2 regions of the Metabacillus herbersteinensis genome follow, and region 1 is predicted to be linked to the other one. Evidence: riboswitches for the same ligand, from Rfam matches in the RefSeq annotation. Region 1 holds a riboswitch; the other holds the start of a gene.

Region 1 (7,344 bases):
CAAATAGATGATTACTAAAAAGAATGTAGCCATATATGTAAACCGCCTTTCATTTTTTATTTCGGTGTTCTAGTATACTTCTAATTCGTTTTACCCCATTCTTAACGGGCAGTAAGAGCACCAACTCAAAATTCAAGATTCATAAAGAAGTATAGAAGATAGATGGGGGTAAACTGCCCTTTAGTCCGGTAAGTTTCGTTACCATTCAGTGGAGGATGAAAAAAACCCACTGAATGAAGCCTCACTTTACCTGCTTGTTCAAGTGAACATGAGCTCAAGTCCAAGACCTTGTAATCCATATAGATAGTCTTGTTTCCAATCACTCATTGTAATCTCTGGGAGATGTTCTACTGGAATATATTTTGAGCTTCCTAATGCAATTCGGTCTATTATTAATTTGTTTACTTCATCATTGCAAAAAATGATCGTATGAGGGTTAATGATAGCTACAAAAGAAGCTACTAATCTGCTAATTGCATCAATCTCATATTCCTCACGGATAGTTGTTTTCTTAGGTCCACGTCCATTTTCCAAAGCTTGCAGAAAATTTCGGTCATCATACTGAGGGACGAATGAAACCTCCCCGGAGAAAAAAGTACTTCCTCGGACCACGTCTCCATTTATCAAAATTCCTGCACCTGGGCCATTTTGACCAGAATACAAGTATATAAGGGATTGATTTTCTTTAATTCCCCTATTATTTTGATATCCAAGAACTGCAGCATTCATATCGTTCTCTACTACCACAGGTATAGAAAAACGATCCTCATAGTAACCTTTTAAATCAAGATTTTGAAAATGCTCGTAGCCTGGTATATAAAAAATTCTGCCATTATCAACCGAACCAGGCACGCCAATTGCCATAGAACTGATCTTCGGATATTGAGCAATTATTTCTTCAATACACTTGGTTAATAAACTTAGATCATCATCTATTAATACACTTGACGTTTTTCCTTGTTCCTTCACTTCACCCAAACAATTAAAAATTGTATAATTTGTCTCTGAACTCTCTAAAAATATTGCCAAACCTAACATATGCTCCGGATTGTATGCATATCGTTTTGCTCTTCTTCCACCACTAGAATCATCGAGACCAACTAAAACAAGCTCCCCATCCTTCTCCATTTGGGCTAGGAATTTACTTATTGTCGGGAAACTAATTTCCAATTTACGACTTAGTTCAACTTTTGTTGCATTCCCTAGTTCTAAAAGAGTTGTACGAATACCACGTAGGATTACCTTCCTCATAGATTTTGGAGTAGCAATTAGCTCACTAACAATGTCCACCACCTAACATAACAATATACTTATTAAACTTCTTTAATAAGTTACGATGATAATATATCATATTCAATTTTTGAAAACAAAGGAAATTTAAAATATATGTCATAAAAAAACAGGCCTACACTCACTATCGTGAGTAGGCCTGTTACTTTTTTATTATGCTTGCACTTCTTCATTATCATAAATCGGTACCCAGCCCTCGCTCGTTACAAAAATTCGGACTGCGACAACTTTGCGATCACTCTGCAAGGTAAAGTAATGACGAGTGTTTTCTGGTACGGAAATTAAATCTCCTGGGTTTAACTCAACATCAAAGAACTTCCCATCTTTTCCTTGAATAACGAAAATACCGTGACCACTTACAATAAAGCGAACTTCATCATCTGTATGGTGATGCTCTTGTTTGAAATTTTTTAATAATTGATCTAAATTTGGTGTTGAATCAGATAACGAGATAACGTCCTGTGCTTGGTAGCCACGTCTTTTGGAAATATCGGCAATTTCTTCTTTAAATGCGTCTAAAATTTCTTGTTTGTCTTCATCTGATAGTTGAAATTTCTCGTGTAAGCTTTCTGGGAGCTTTGCTAAGTCCCATTGCTCGTAAATGACCTCTTGTGAGTCTAAAAACGCTGCAACTTCCTCTTGTGTAGTTAATCTTTCGCCAGTTTCTTGAAAACGTATTGTCGCCATTTTACTTCCTCCAATGTTTTTTTTATTTTTTTAGTTCTTAACCAACAAAGTTTGATAACTTAAAAGTTTCAAATGATATGAAAATAAAAACTCGCACGCTTCTAAGTATTTTTTCGCCTCTAATGCATCGCGTCCCCAGACGGTAATTCCATGATTTCGAATCAGTACGGCACCAGCATCTTCATTTACATATTCCGAAAAGGCTTCCGCAAGAGTTGGAATGTGTGCATAATTGGGGATGATCGGAATCCTAAACTCTGCATCCTCTTCCCATAATCCAAACGCTTTGATAATTTCTTGACCCTTAAAGGTAATCTCACCTTGATCGCCATAGAGCTCTGAAATTACATTATTATCAACAGTATGAACATGAAGGCTACAACCAGCATTCGTTTTGTTATACACTTCAACATGAAGAAGTGTTTCCGCGGAAGGCCTTAGATTGGTTTCTCCAACTGCTAATCCATCACTATCTACTAATAGGAAATCTTCACTAGTTACTTTGCGCTTATCCTTCCCACTTGCTGTGACAAGAAAGCTTAAAGGCTCTGAATCTACCTTTATTGCAAGATTTCCACTCGTGCCCGGAAACCAATCTCTTTCAGCTAGCTCTTTCTTCACATCTGCCAGCAGCTGCCAACGCTCCTCAATCAAACTCATGCCCCAACCCCCTTTCGACTTTCCAAAATTTCAATGACATCGTGAAAGGTTGTAAAACTCTTGTGTGGTAAATTCAAAGATTTACATTTATCTAATAAATAGTCTCTCGCAATGACGAAATCAGCTAATTTTGCAGCTTGCAAGTCTGTGACTGAATCGCCGATAACAATCTTCTTTTGATCTTGATCAACTAGTCTTCTAATCAATGAAGGCTTACAGCAGCCACACTCATTCACACAGTTTGCATCACATGGATTTGGCCACTTAATCAAAATTGTCTCACCGGAAAAGTCAGCTACATTACAATAAATATTGCTCTCATCAACCAAACCTTTTAGAAGAGGGTATACAAAAAAATCAATGCCTCCACTCACAATGTAGAGTGGCAACTGCTGCTCTTTCGTGTAGTTTATAAAGTCCTTAAAGCCATCTCTAATTTCAGCGTGATTTAGTATATAATCTGTAATCTCTTCTTTTTTTGAGGTAGGCAACAATGAAAACATGCTTCCTACTCCCTCACGAATTGAGACTTTTTGAGCGAGAATATCGTCCTTTAATTGCTCCCACTGAGGCGGCGCAAATCTTTTCATGATTGCGATAATGTTGTCGCTGGTTGTAACCGTTCCATCAAAATCACAAATAATCACTGGTCTGGTCATACTGTTACCTCTGAGACTCCCCATAAATCTATTGCTAGCTTTAAATCTTCGTTGTCCTTTGAAGCATTAGTTAGCGTTTTCCCGTCAAGAGTTGCATCAATTGCTGCACGGAAAGCCCGACCACCACCCGCTGCACCGTTTGGATGACCGTGAACTCCTCCTCCAGCATTTATTACACAGTCAATGCCAAAATCTCTAACTAATAGGGGAACTAAGCCAGGATGAATTCCAGCAGATGGCACGGGGAAAGTTTGTTTGTGCTGATCTTTACTCAAGCTATCCTCTGCAATTTTTAAAGCTTCGTCCCTGTCTAGTGCAACACTTCCGTAGGGTGATGGGAATAAAGTAAAATCTGCACCGGCAAGTCGAACTAATTTCCCCAATAATAATGAGCTTGAAAAACCGTATAAAGCTGAAGAAGTGAAAGCTCCACTAACCGCTGGATGTGCCATAATTGGAACCCGAATCTCTTCATCTTCAGCTAAGCTTTGCAACACATCAAGTCCATAAGCAAACACGTTAAAAAGAAGAACATCTGCTCCTAGTTCGACAGCACGTTTTGCTTTTTCTTTAAGCTCAAATGTTTTTCCTGACAAATTCACAGCATATAACGCTTTGTGACCTGTTTGTTCAAAAACTTCATCTAAAACCACGCGACCCACTTTGATTCGTTCTTCAAAAGGTGTGAGTAGATTTTCAAACAAAATTTCATCGTCTTTGATTAAATCAACGCCACCTAACGCTTGCTGCCTTAACTGATCTTTTAAGTAATCTAGATCTCTCCCGATTACCCCTTTAAAAATGCTCATTACCAATGGACGATCATACACACCTAGCTTTTCACGAATTCCTCTAATTCCAAATTTCGGACCAGGAAATGCTTGCTTTAATTCGCTAGAAAACTCAATATCTACTAATTTCACTTCTCCATCAAGTGAAAGCTTTCCGAAAATCGTCGTTAAAATGGCTGGAAGATCATGACTAAAGTTTAAGCTTGGATATGAGATCTTTACTGTCCCTCTGGTTACTTCTTTGCCTAAATAGGTGTTCACTTTTTCTGAAGAATCGAGCTCTTTTACCTCAAGTACTTGACCTTTATGTTTTCTTAGCTGTTCTTGATCGAGCTGTGGTAAATCAGTCCAGGAACCAACCGTTAATCCAAGTGCGATGCCTTCAGCTTTTTTCTGAAGATTGTGTTTCGCATCATGAATTAAGTATGTCGCAATCACTTCGCTCATGAATAAAACCTACTTTCTTGTTAGGGATTTAAAAACAAAAAACGGACTCCCTCTACCAATAGAAGGAGCCCGCAAGCATATGTACTCTGGGTAATCCTTATCCATCAGCTCATGTGCTGCAAGAATTAGCACCGTGCTTAACCATCTCTGGTAAGTCGGTTGCCGGGTTTCATAGGGCTAGTCCCTCCACCTGCTCTTGATAAGAAGTATCGTGATTATTTAATTAGACAATTTTCATTGTCACACTATTCGCGTAACTGAAATTACTTAGGATTATGACAGAATTCTTTTCCACTGTCAACAGTGTTTTAAAATAAATTCAATGCTTTAATTCGATCTGCAGCTTCCTGCAAACGCTCCTCAGAAGTTAGCAAACCAACGCGGACATAGCCTTCCCCAAATTCGCCAAAGCCAATGCCCGGTGCAACGACAACATGTGCTTTTTCAAGCAACGTATCTGCAAATGTCTCAGACGTAAATCCGTTAGGTACAGGTAGCCATGCAAAAAATGAACCTGGTGGCGCCTCTACCTTCCAGCCAATTTCTTGGAGTGCATTTATAAATACATTTCTTCGCTTTTCATAAAGAGACACAAGCTCTTTCACACAATCTTGTGAGCTAAGTAACGCCTGTGCTGCTGCTTCTTGGACTGCACTGAAAACACTCACAAACATGTGGTCTTGAAATAGATTAATTGCTTCGATAACAGATTTGTTACCTACTGCAAAACCAATCCTCCAACCTGCCATGTTGTACGTTTTTGACAATGTATAAATCTCGATCCCTATGTCTATAGCACCTTCTGTTTGTAAAAAACTAATTGGTTGTTTTCCATCAAAACCTACCGCACCATAGGCAAAGTCATGTACTACACATATGCTGTTTTCTTTTGCGAAAGACACAGTTTCTTCGAAAAAAGCTTCTGTAGCAGTCGCACCAGTTGGATTGTTTGGATAATTTAAAAACATCAATTTTGCCTCGTCAACTATATCCTGTCTTATATCTGTATAAACAGGTAAAAATTCATTCTCTTTTTTTAACGGCATAAACTCCATTTTTGCTCTAGCCATTTCGACTCCTGACCAATAATCGGGATATCCTGGGTCTGGAACTAATGCTACATCGCCTGGGTTTAATAGACATTGTGGAATCTCAACTAATCCAGCTTTTCCCCCAAATAAAATCGCAACTTCACTAGTTGGATCCAGCTTCACACCATATTCTCTTTCATAAAAAGTCGCGACAGCCTCTTTCAGAAAAGCTTGACCACGAAATGGTGAATATTTGTGATAGATTGGGTTTTCTACAGCTGTCTTCATTGCTTTGACAATATGTTCAGGAGTTGGTTGATCTGGGTTACCTTGTCCTAAATTAATCACATCATGTCCTTGTTCAACGATTGCGTTTACTTTTGCAACAAGCGTAGCAAAAAATTGTTTTGGTAATGATGATAAAAGTTGCGATTGCTCGAAATGTTTCACGTTTTCCACCTTCTCAAAAAATTCTTGAAATTCTAATCACAAATCATATATTGTTAGTAGCAACATGTAAAGTATCTTTTTAAAAAGAGGTGTAAAGATGAATCTAGTTATAACATGTATTCAACTTGATATAAAATTTGGCGACCCTACCTTTAATTATCAACAAGTTAGTCATTTAGTAAAGGATGCAGTCGAAAAAGAAAATCCAGACGTGATTCTGTTACCAGAGCTTTGGACAACAGGGTATGATTTAACGAGACTCGATGAAATTGCTGATCACGAAGGCTTAAAGTCACAGCAGTTTATCTCTGAGTTAGCTAAGGAATATAACGTGAACATTGTCGGCGGGTCGATTGCAAAAAAAAATCAAGATGGTGTAACCAACACAATGTATGTTGCAAATCGAGACGGAGAACTCGTTCATGAATACAGTAAGCTCCACATTTTTAAGCTGATGGATGAACACCACCACCTCATAGCTGGTAAGGAAAAAGGCTTATTTGAACTTGCGGGAACAAAAAGTGCCGGCGTCATCTGCTATGACATTCGCTTCCCAGAATGGATTCGTTCCCACACAACACGTGGCGCAGAAATTTTATACGTTGTCGCAGAATGGCCACTTGCTAGGCTCTATCATTGGCGAACACTCTTACTCAGCCGTGCAATTGAAAACCAATGCTATGTTATCGCATGCAATCGATCAGGCAGTGACCCAAACAATGTTTTTGCTGGACACTCCATGATTATTGATCCATGGGGAGAAATCCTTGCAGAAGCCGACGAAAACAGCGGTTTTATCTCCGCTTCCCTCGATTTACAAAAGGTAAAAGAAGTTCGAAAACAAATCCCAATCTTTGAAGATCGGTTGCCAGAGTTTTACGATTGACAACAAGCTCTTGTGTAAAATGTTTTTATATAAATTTAAAAAACATATTGACAATTCTAAAATAATATTGGTAAGATTCTCATCAAGCAAACAAAATTTGTTAAAACAAAAAGTTCTGAATTTACAGTGTTATCAATATCCTTTATCAAGCTAGTAAAATGCTAAGCTATTTGACTAAAGGAATAGCATAGTTTTAAGTTGTTACTTTTCTAGAACTGACAATTTAATAAAAGCTTAAAATTTGACGAAGGAGAACCGAGTAGTTCAAGGCGGCGAAGGAATGAGGAGCAGAGTGTATAGGTAATACATGAGCACCGGAATGACGAGCCAACGAAGAAATGCGAAGGTTATCGTTTGGCGAATTTTAAGCTACATAATTTAATAAGAGTTTTAAAAAGACGTTCGAGAAGCGAGAAGATCAAGGCAGCGAAGGAGCGAGGAGC
Region 2 (7,344 bases), on a different contig from region 1:
TGTCAATTAGAAATGGTAAGTTCAAAAATTGTTCACAATTAGGACAGAAAGCTTGGCGTGGAATCCTAGAGTCATTGAGGAATTTCTATCGCTAGAAAAAATCATGAAGTACACAAGGGGACTAGTGCAGTCTTACTGTAAACTATTACCAGAACAACGGACACAAAAAAAGCCCTTATTCAGGTTATCGTTCATCCTAAATAAGGACATGCTTTTTCTTTGAGATAATTTATTAAACTAACTATTTCCTGATAAAGTCTTAATATGCTTCTCTAACCCTAGCATCGCACCATATACCATCTCTTTTGAGATATCCCGTTTAAGAAGGTGAATCGATTCATGAGGAAGAGTAACGGCTTTACAGACTTGACTTAATGTTTTGCAATCATTCTTTTTTATTCCGACATCGCTCAAGCTTATCGGAAAATCCATTGTTTTATAAAATGGAAGTAACCGATCAATCTCATCCCATTCCTCTAGCATTGCTAGTTGAACGAGAATTCCATAACCGACCTTCTCTCCGTGTAGTAGGTGATGTGTGTCAGGGACTGTCGTTAGGCCATTATGTACAGAGTGCGCTCCGGAAATTCGACCGTACTTATCACCAAATCCACCAACCATACCTCCAGCTACAATGTTTGTCTCAATCACTTTTGTAAACGAATAAGAAAGCTGTCCCTTTTCCATATCAACAATGGCTTGTTCACCATGTTGAAGCAGCTCATCTTTACAGATCTTTGCTGTTTGGTAGGCAATCTCAATGACGAGCGATTTTTCCGGCAGATTTCGAATGATCGCTTTAGCTTCATACCACTTTGCTAACGTATCTGCTATCCCTGCTTTTAATAAACGAGGTGGTGATTGTAGGATAATTCTTGGCTCCACTAACACCATCAGCGTATTTCTAGGAAACATCGTGTAGTGTGTGAATTCTCCGTTTTCATCATAAAGGACACTTAAAGGTGTCCAGGCTGCACAGGTAGAAGCTAGGGTTGGAATCAAAATCACTTCAAGATCGAGTTCGTTAGCGACTGCTTTCGCAACATCTAGAACCTTTCCACCGCCAACTCCTATGATTGCATCTACCTTTTCAGAAGAGATTTCTTGACATATTCTACTGATTTCTTGAAGTGAACATTCTCCCTTGTACTTTTCAAAAAGATAATGAATGGAGTTTGAGTCCTTTTGAAAAAATGTACGTGCTACCTCCCAAGACTTCTCTCCATGAAGAACTAAAACCTTGAAGATTCCTCTTTGTAGTAAAAGATTATCTAGTTGATCTAGCACTCCCACTTCACATGCATAAACACTCGGTGCGCCTCGAACTTCTAAATCTAGCATTCCTGTCACTCCTTTAACTATTTTTCCTGTAAAAAAAACAACGCCACTTTAAATGACGTTGTGAATTAAATCTGTTATTCCATCCACTCAGGCTTTCCAAATCCTTTGAACTCTTCATCAATTGTTTTTTCAAATTCAGCGGATTCGACAGCTGCTTTTAGATCCTTAGCAAACTGAGATTCTAGGTCTTTCGTGTTTACAACCACACGGTTACGATATTGCTCAGGCATGTTTTCAAGCTGTAATGCATCCAATAAATCCATCTTGGCAGCAAGTGCAAAGTTTCCTGGGACTGCAGATAAGTCAACACTATCAACGGCACGAGGTAATTGTGCTGCTTCAATTGGTTGAAACTTAAGGCTTTTCACATTATCCTGAACATCCTTTTCTGAAATCGTTAGCGGATCTGCAGCTGAATCAATCTTTATAAGTCCTGCGTCTTGGAGGATTAAAAATGCGCGCGCTGCATTTGTTGGATCATTCGGGATTGCAATCGAGCTTCCATCGGCAATTTCATCCAGTGAACTGAATTTGTTTGAGAAAATTCCCATTGGTGCAGTTGGGACAACAATTACTTCTGAAAGTTCAAGTTTGTGTTCTTTTGCAAATGTCTCCATATACACTTTGTGTTGAAATAGATTGGCATTTATATCACCTTTTGACAATGCAAGGTTGGGCTGAATGTAATCACTGAATTCAACAACTTCTACTGTGTATCCGTTTTTCTCTAAAATTGGTTTAATTGCTTTGTTAACCATGTCACTGTATGGACCTGCTGTTGCACCAATTTTAACTTCTTTGTTTTCTTCCTTCCCTGCTGTAGCTTCCTCTCCATTACCACATGCTGCTAATAAACCAATCGTTAGTACTAAAAAGAGCGTTAATACAAAGTTCTTCATTATTTATTCCTCCTATTTTATTATCGTTTGTCTAATACTTTTGATAGATAGTCTCCTGAAAATTGAATGAGTTGAACGAGACAGATTAATATAACAACAGTTGTAACCATGACCGTATTATCATAACGGTAATAACCGAAGCGAATTGCTAAGTCACCAATTCCTCCTCCACCAACGATGCCAGCCATAGCAGAATAGGCGACTAAGCTAATCGTTGTGATCGTTATCCCTTGTAGGATTCCGTGTCGTGCTTCAGGAACTAGCACCTCTTTTATGATCATCCACGGTGTAGCACCTACAGCAACAGCCGCTTGGATCACTCCCTTATCAATTTCTCGGAGCGATGTTTCTACGATTCTCGCAAAAAACGGAATGGCAGCCACTGATAGGGAAACAGATGCAGCAGTTGGCCCTATCGTCGTCCCTGTTAATAAATTTGTAAGAGGTAAAAGAGCCACTAGTAAAATAATAAATGGAATTGAACGAACCATATTCACCACAAACCCTACCACTTGTTTTAACCTTACATTCTCTAAAAATAGTCCGCGATCGGTAACAAACAACAAAACACCTAGCGGTAACCCCACGATTATTGCAACAACTAACGAAATTCCTACCATGTAAATCGTTTCAAGAAAGGCTTTATTCAATTCTGGAAGTAAACTGATTAGTGATTCAGGCAGCATACACAATCACCTCCAATGAATTTGTTCTCGCCCTTATATACTCAATCGCTTTCTCTACCTCAGACTCATCACCATTAAGCTCCATCATAAAAATACCTAATGGCGTCTCCTGGATGTATTCGATCTTTCCATGTAGGATATTTCCTTTTACCTTAAATTTTTGAAAAACATCCGAGATAACCGATTCTTCTGCAATTGAACCTTTGAACTGAATTTTTACGATTGTTCCTTTTCGTTTCTCTAGAATTTGAGAAGGTACATCAAATTGCAGCACACTTTGTATAAAGGATTTTGTTAATGGTGCCTGAGGATTTGCAAAAACTTCATAAACTGAGCCTTCTTCAATGACTCTACCATCCTGCATAATCGCCATTTTATTACAAATTTCTTTGACTACTTCCATCTCATGCGTAATTAAAACAATCGTAAGTCCTAGTTCTCTATTAATCTTTTTTAAAAGACTTAGAATCGATCTTGTTGTACTCGGATCTAGTGCCGATGTTGCTTCATCACATAACAGTACAGATGGATGATTTGCAAGTGCCCTAGCAATCCCAACTCGTTGTTTTTGACCTCCACTTAATTGTGATGGATAGACATCGCGTTTATCTGTTAAACCTACCATCTCAAGAAGCTCAGTCACTCTTGACTCCGTGTCTCGTTTCGATTTATTAGCAGCCTTTAAAGCAAATGCTACGTTTTCGAAAACAGTTTTTGATGAAACAAGATGAAAATGCTGAAAAATCATGCCGATCTTAAGACGAGCGGTTCGTAACTTTTTATCATTTAAAGAAAGTAAATTGATTCCGTCGATGATCACTTGTCCTGAAGTAGGCTTTTCAAGTAAATTTAGACAGCGAATCAACGAGCTTTTTCCTGCACCACTATAACCAACAATTCCAAAAATATCTCCCTTGTTGACGGTGAGTGAAACATTATCCACTCCTATGACCTTGCCTTTTTTTGTCACATACGTTTTTACAAGATTTCTGACTTCAATCATGATGTTCCCCCTTTTTGTAAAAACAAAAACCTCTTTCCATTAAGAAAGAGGCATCGCGTGTATATAACGACTTATCTTTCAGAATGAATTCATTCTGCAGGAAGTGGCACCTTTCCATATAGGTGGTTGCCGGACGTCACAGGGCCTGTCCCTCGGTCGCTCTTGATAAGTTAAATTTTATTTTATTGTAATAATATATCTATCATAATCAGAGTTTAAATGAATGTCAATGACTATTTCAAATTTTGCGAAAGTGAGAATACTCTCAAATCTACTTGTGAACCCCTATGATATAATTAACTTATGTATTTAGTCATACTATTCAACTAATTAGAGGTGGGAAAATGGACTACATTATTCAGCCATTAGGAGACCACGCTGTTATCATTCGGATCGGAAACGAGATAAACGAATCAATACATAAAAAAATCAGAACAATACACACTCACCTGGAACAGGCCTCCATAGATTGGATTATCGAATGTGTTCCAAGCTTTACGACCGTTACGGTTTATTATGACTTGTTGAAAACAGCCACACATTTGCAGATCCCCTACAAATTCGTCACTGAACAGCTACACTTATTACTTGCTGATATAAAGGACGCAAATGCCACTGAAACTAGACTCGTTGAACTACCTGTTTGTTACGGCGGTGAGTTTGGACCTGATTTAGAAATTGTCGCAAAACATAACAGTCTGACTATCGAAAAAGTAATTGATCTACATAGTGAAAGAGATTATTTGGTCTATATGATCGGTTTTGCACCTGGTTTTCCTTATATAGGTGGATTGAATGAAAAGATTGCTACGCCCAGAAAAGATTCGCCCCGCCTTCAAATACCTGTTGGATCAGTAGCAATTGGCGGCAAGCAGACGGGGGTTTATCCGATTCAATCACCAGGCGGCTGGCAAATCATTGGTCGAACACCTGTCACACTTTTCCAACCAAGGAATGAGAATCCTAGCTTATTAAGGGCTGGAGACCAAATTCGATTTAAGCCAATTTCTTTACAAGAATATGTGACCTGGGAGGCTTAGCCGCATGATTAAAATTATTAAGCCAGGTCTACTTTCAACCATTCAAGACAAGGGAAGACATGGTTTTCAAAAAGACGGTGTTGTCGTTAGCGGAGCAATGGATACCGTGTCTTTCCGCATTGCGAATCTTTTGGTAGGAAACGATGAAAATGCGGCTGCTATTGAGGTCACTTTACTCGGTCCAGTTGTCATGTTTTTACAAGATGCGTTCATTTCGATTTGTGGTGCTGATTTCCCTGCATCAATTGACGGCGAAGGAATCCCGTTGTGGGCTACTATTTTTGTCAGGAAAGGGAGCAAACTCCGCTTTGGTTCCACGCATACTGGTTGTCGAGCCTATTTAGCTGTTGCTGGTGGATTTCAAATTGAGACGATCATGGAAAGTAAATCTACCTATCTACGTGCTAAACTAGGTGGTTTGCATGGTCGTGCACTTGATGTCGAAGATGAAATCAGTTTTGAACCTCCAAATGAACGTATAACAAAATTGTTGAGCATTTACACTAAGAAATCGTTGAAACTACCCTTTATCAAAATGAAATGGTCAATTTCTTTTAACTCCTTTTCACACTCTCGCGCACCTAAAAGAATTCGAGTTTTAGAAGGAGAACAATTTGATTTCTTTTCTCAGGTCAATCAACTAGCACTTTTTTCTCAACCTTTTACCATTTCAACAGAAGCTGACAGAATGGGATACCGATTAAGTGGTAATAAACTATACGTTAATTCTTCCGAAAGTATGGTATCAGAAGCGATTCCAGTAGGGACGATTCAGGTTCCACCAGATGGGAATCCAATTATTCTATTAGCAGATCGGCAAACAATTGGCGGTTATCCTAAAATTGGGCAAGTGGCGTGTATTGATTTACCAGCCGTCGCTCAGTTAAAGCCTGGTGATACCCTTTCATTTGTAAAAATTGATCTGGAAACAGCCCAACGAAAATTGCTCGACAAAGAAAGACAGTTGACTGAACTGAAACACGCAATCTCATTTAAGTTTGAAGAGGAGGTTTCATCATGATTATTGATTTAAACTGTGATATGGGAGAAAGCTTCGGTGCCTATCAAATTGGTAAAGATGATGAATTATTGAAGCATATTACTTCAGCTAATATTGCCTGTGGCTTCCATGCAGGTGATCCTTCCATTATGAGAAAAACAGTGAAACTAGCTCTAGAGCACAACGTAGGGATCGGCGCACATCCTGGTTTTCAGGATATCGTTGGCTTTGGAAGAAGAACGATTGATCTAACTGCTCAGGAAGTGTATAACATTGTTGTCTATCAGATTGGGGCACTGAACGCATTTGTTGAATCTGAAGGCGGAAAAATGCAGCATATAAAAGCACACGGTGCGCTATACAACATTGCATCACGTAATATCCAGATTGCAGAAGCGATTGCAGAAGCAGTTTACAAAGTAAATCCTGAATGGATACTTTTTGGTCTAGCTGGGAGCGAGCTTATTAAAGCTGGAGAGAGAATTGGGCTTCAAACTGCACAGGAAGTTTTTGCGGATCGTACATATCAAAAAAATGGAGCTTTAACACCTAGAACCGAGCACAACGCTCTAATCACTGATCCTGACCTTGCATGTCAGCAGGTTATTGAAATTTTACAAGAAGGTAAAGTTACCTGTATTCAAGGAGATAAAGTTTTGATTAAAGCTGATACGATTTGCGTTCATGGTGATGGTGAGAATGCCGTCCAATTTGTTACAGCAATTCGGAGCAAGCTTCAAGCAGCTAATGTTGTAGTTCGTAGGATAGGTGAGAGATAAAATTATTCAAAGCTGAACCCACCTAAAATTAAATTTTCAGGTGGGTTGTTTTTTAAATATTCTCTTCCATCTCATAATATTTGACCAGCTCCATAATCGCACTCCCCATTCGCTCATTTTCAGGGATAACAATTCTAGTCACTCCTTCTTCTTTCAGTGCCTGAGCTGTGACTTTCCCAACTGAAACAGCGATTACTTTTTCTGAGAATGCTTGTAGAACTTCATCCAGTAGGCCTTTTTCTCTTGCATATGCAAACAGAAAGCGTGGCTGTGGGCGACTCGTGAAGTTTACTGCGTCAACCTCCCCTTGAAGAATTTCTGCAACAAGCTGTTCCATGACTTCAGGTTGGGGTGGAATATGTTGATAAGGAAGAATTTCGTGATAATCCGCTCCTTGGGATTGTAAAAATTCAATCAAGTGTGGGGCGGGATCCCCATGTAATTGTAATGCTACTTTACAGCTCCTTAAATCAAAAGCTTCTAAACCTCTAATTAACCCAAGAGTGCTTCCATCGTCATCGCGTGCATGCGGCTTTACATCGAGCTTTTTTAGAGCATTAATCGTTTTATATCCTCTTGCTGCCACTTTTGAAGTC

The links. Region 1 has a riboswitch for S-adenosylmethionine ahead of mtnW (2,3-diketo-5-methylthiopentyl-1-phosphate enolase). Riboswitches for the same ligand answer to the same signal wherever they lie in the genome.
Region 2: linked by a shared signal. The riboswitch ahead of ACFFIX_RS15000 (methionine ABC transporter ATP-binding protein) and the one ahead of mtnW (2,3-diketo-5-methylthiopentyl-1-phosphate enolase) in region 1 are both predicted to bind S-adenosylmethionine.

The regions. Positions count from the first base shown of each region.
Region 1 covers NZ_JBHLVO010000002.1:96,569-103,912, reverse strand. The annotation lists gene ACFFIX_RS03485 (MFS transporter) at 1-33, opposite strand, end outside; gene ACFFIX_RS03480 (ROK family transcriptional regulator) at 259-1,251, opposite strand; gene mtnD (acireductone dioxygenase) at 1,444-1,977, opposite strand; gene ACFFIX_RS03470 (methylthioribulose 1-phosphate dehydratase) at 2,008-2,637, opposite strand; gene ACFFIX_RS03465 (2-hydroxy-3-keto-5-methylthiopentenyl-1-phosphate phosphatase) at 2,634-3,296, opposite strand; gene mtnW (2,3-diketo-5-methylthiopentyl-1-phosphate enolase) at 3,293-4,534, opposite strand; SAM riboswitch class I at 4,629-4,740, opposite strand; gene ACFFIX_RS03455 (pyridoxal phosphate-dependent aminotransferase) at 4,843-6,015, opposite strand; gene ACFFIX_RS03450 (carbon-nitrogen family hydrolase) at 6,113-6,901, shown strand.
Region 2 covers NZ_JBHLVO010000012.1:82,307-89,650, forward strand. The annotation lists gene ACFFIX_RS14985 (iron-containing alcohol dehydrogenase family protein) at 238-1,341, opposite strand; gene ACFFIX_RS14990 (MetQ/NlpA family ABC transporter substrate-binding protein) at 1,416-2,240, opposite strand; gene ACFFIX_RS14995 (methionine ABC transporter permease) at 2,261-2,926, opposite strand; gene ACFFIX_RS15000 (methionine ABC transporter ATP-binding protein) at 2,916-3,929, opposite strand; SAM riboswitch class I at 3,998-4,101, opposite strand; gene pxpB (5-oxoprolinase subunit PxpB) at 4,274-4,969, shown strand; gene ACFFIX_RS15010 (5-oxoprolinase subunit C family protein) at 4,974-5,990, shown strand; gene ACFFIX_RS15015 (LamB/YcsF family protein) at 5,984-6,748, shown strand; gene ACFFIX_RS15020 (uroporphyrinogen-III synthase) at 6,801-7,344, opposite strand, start outside.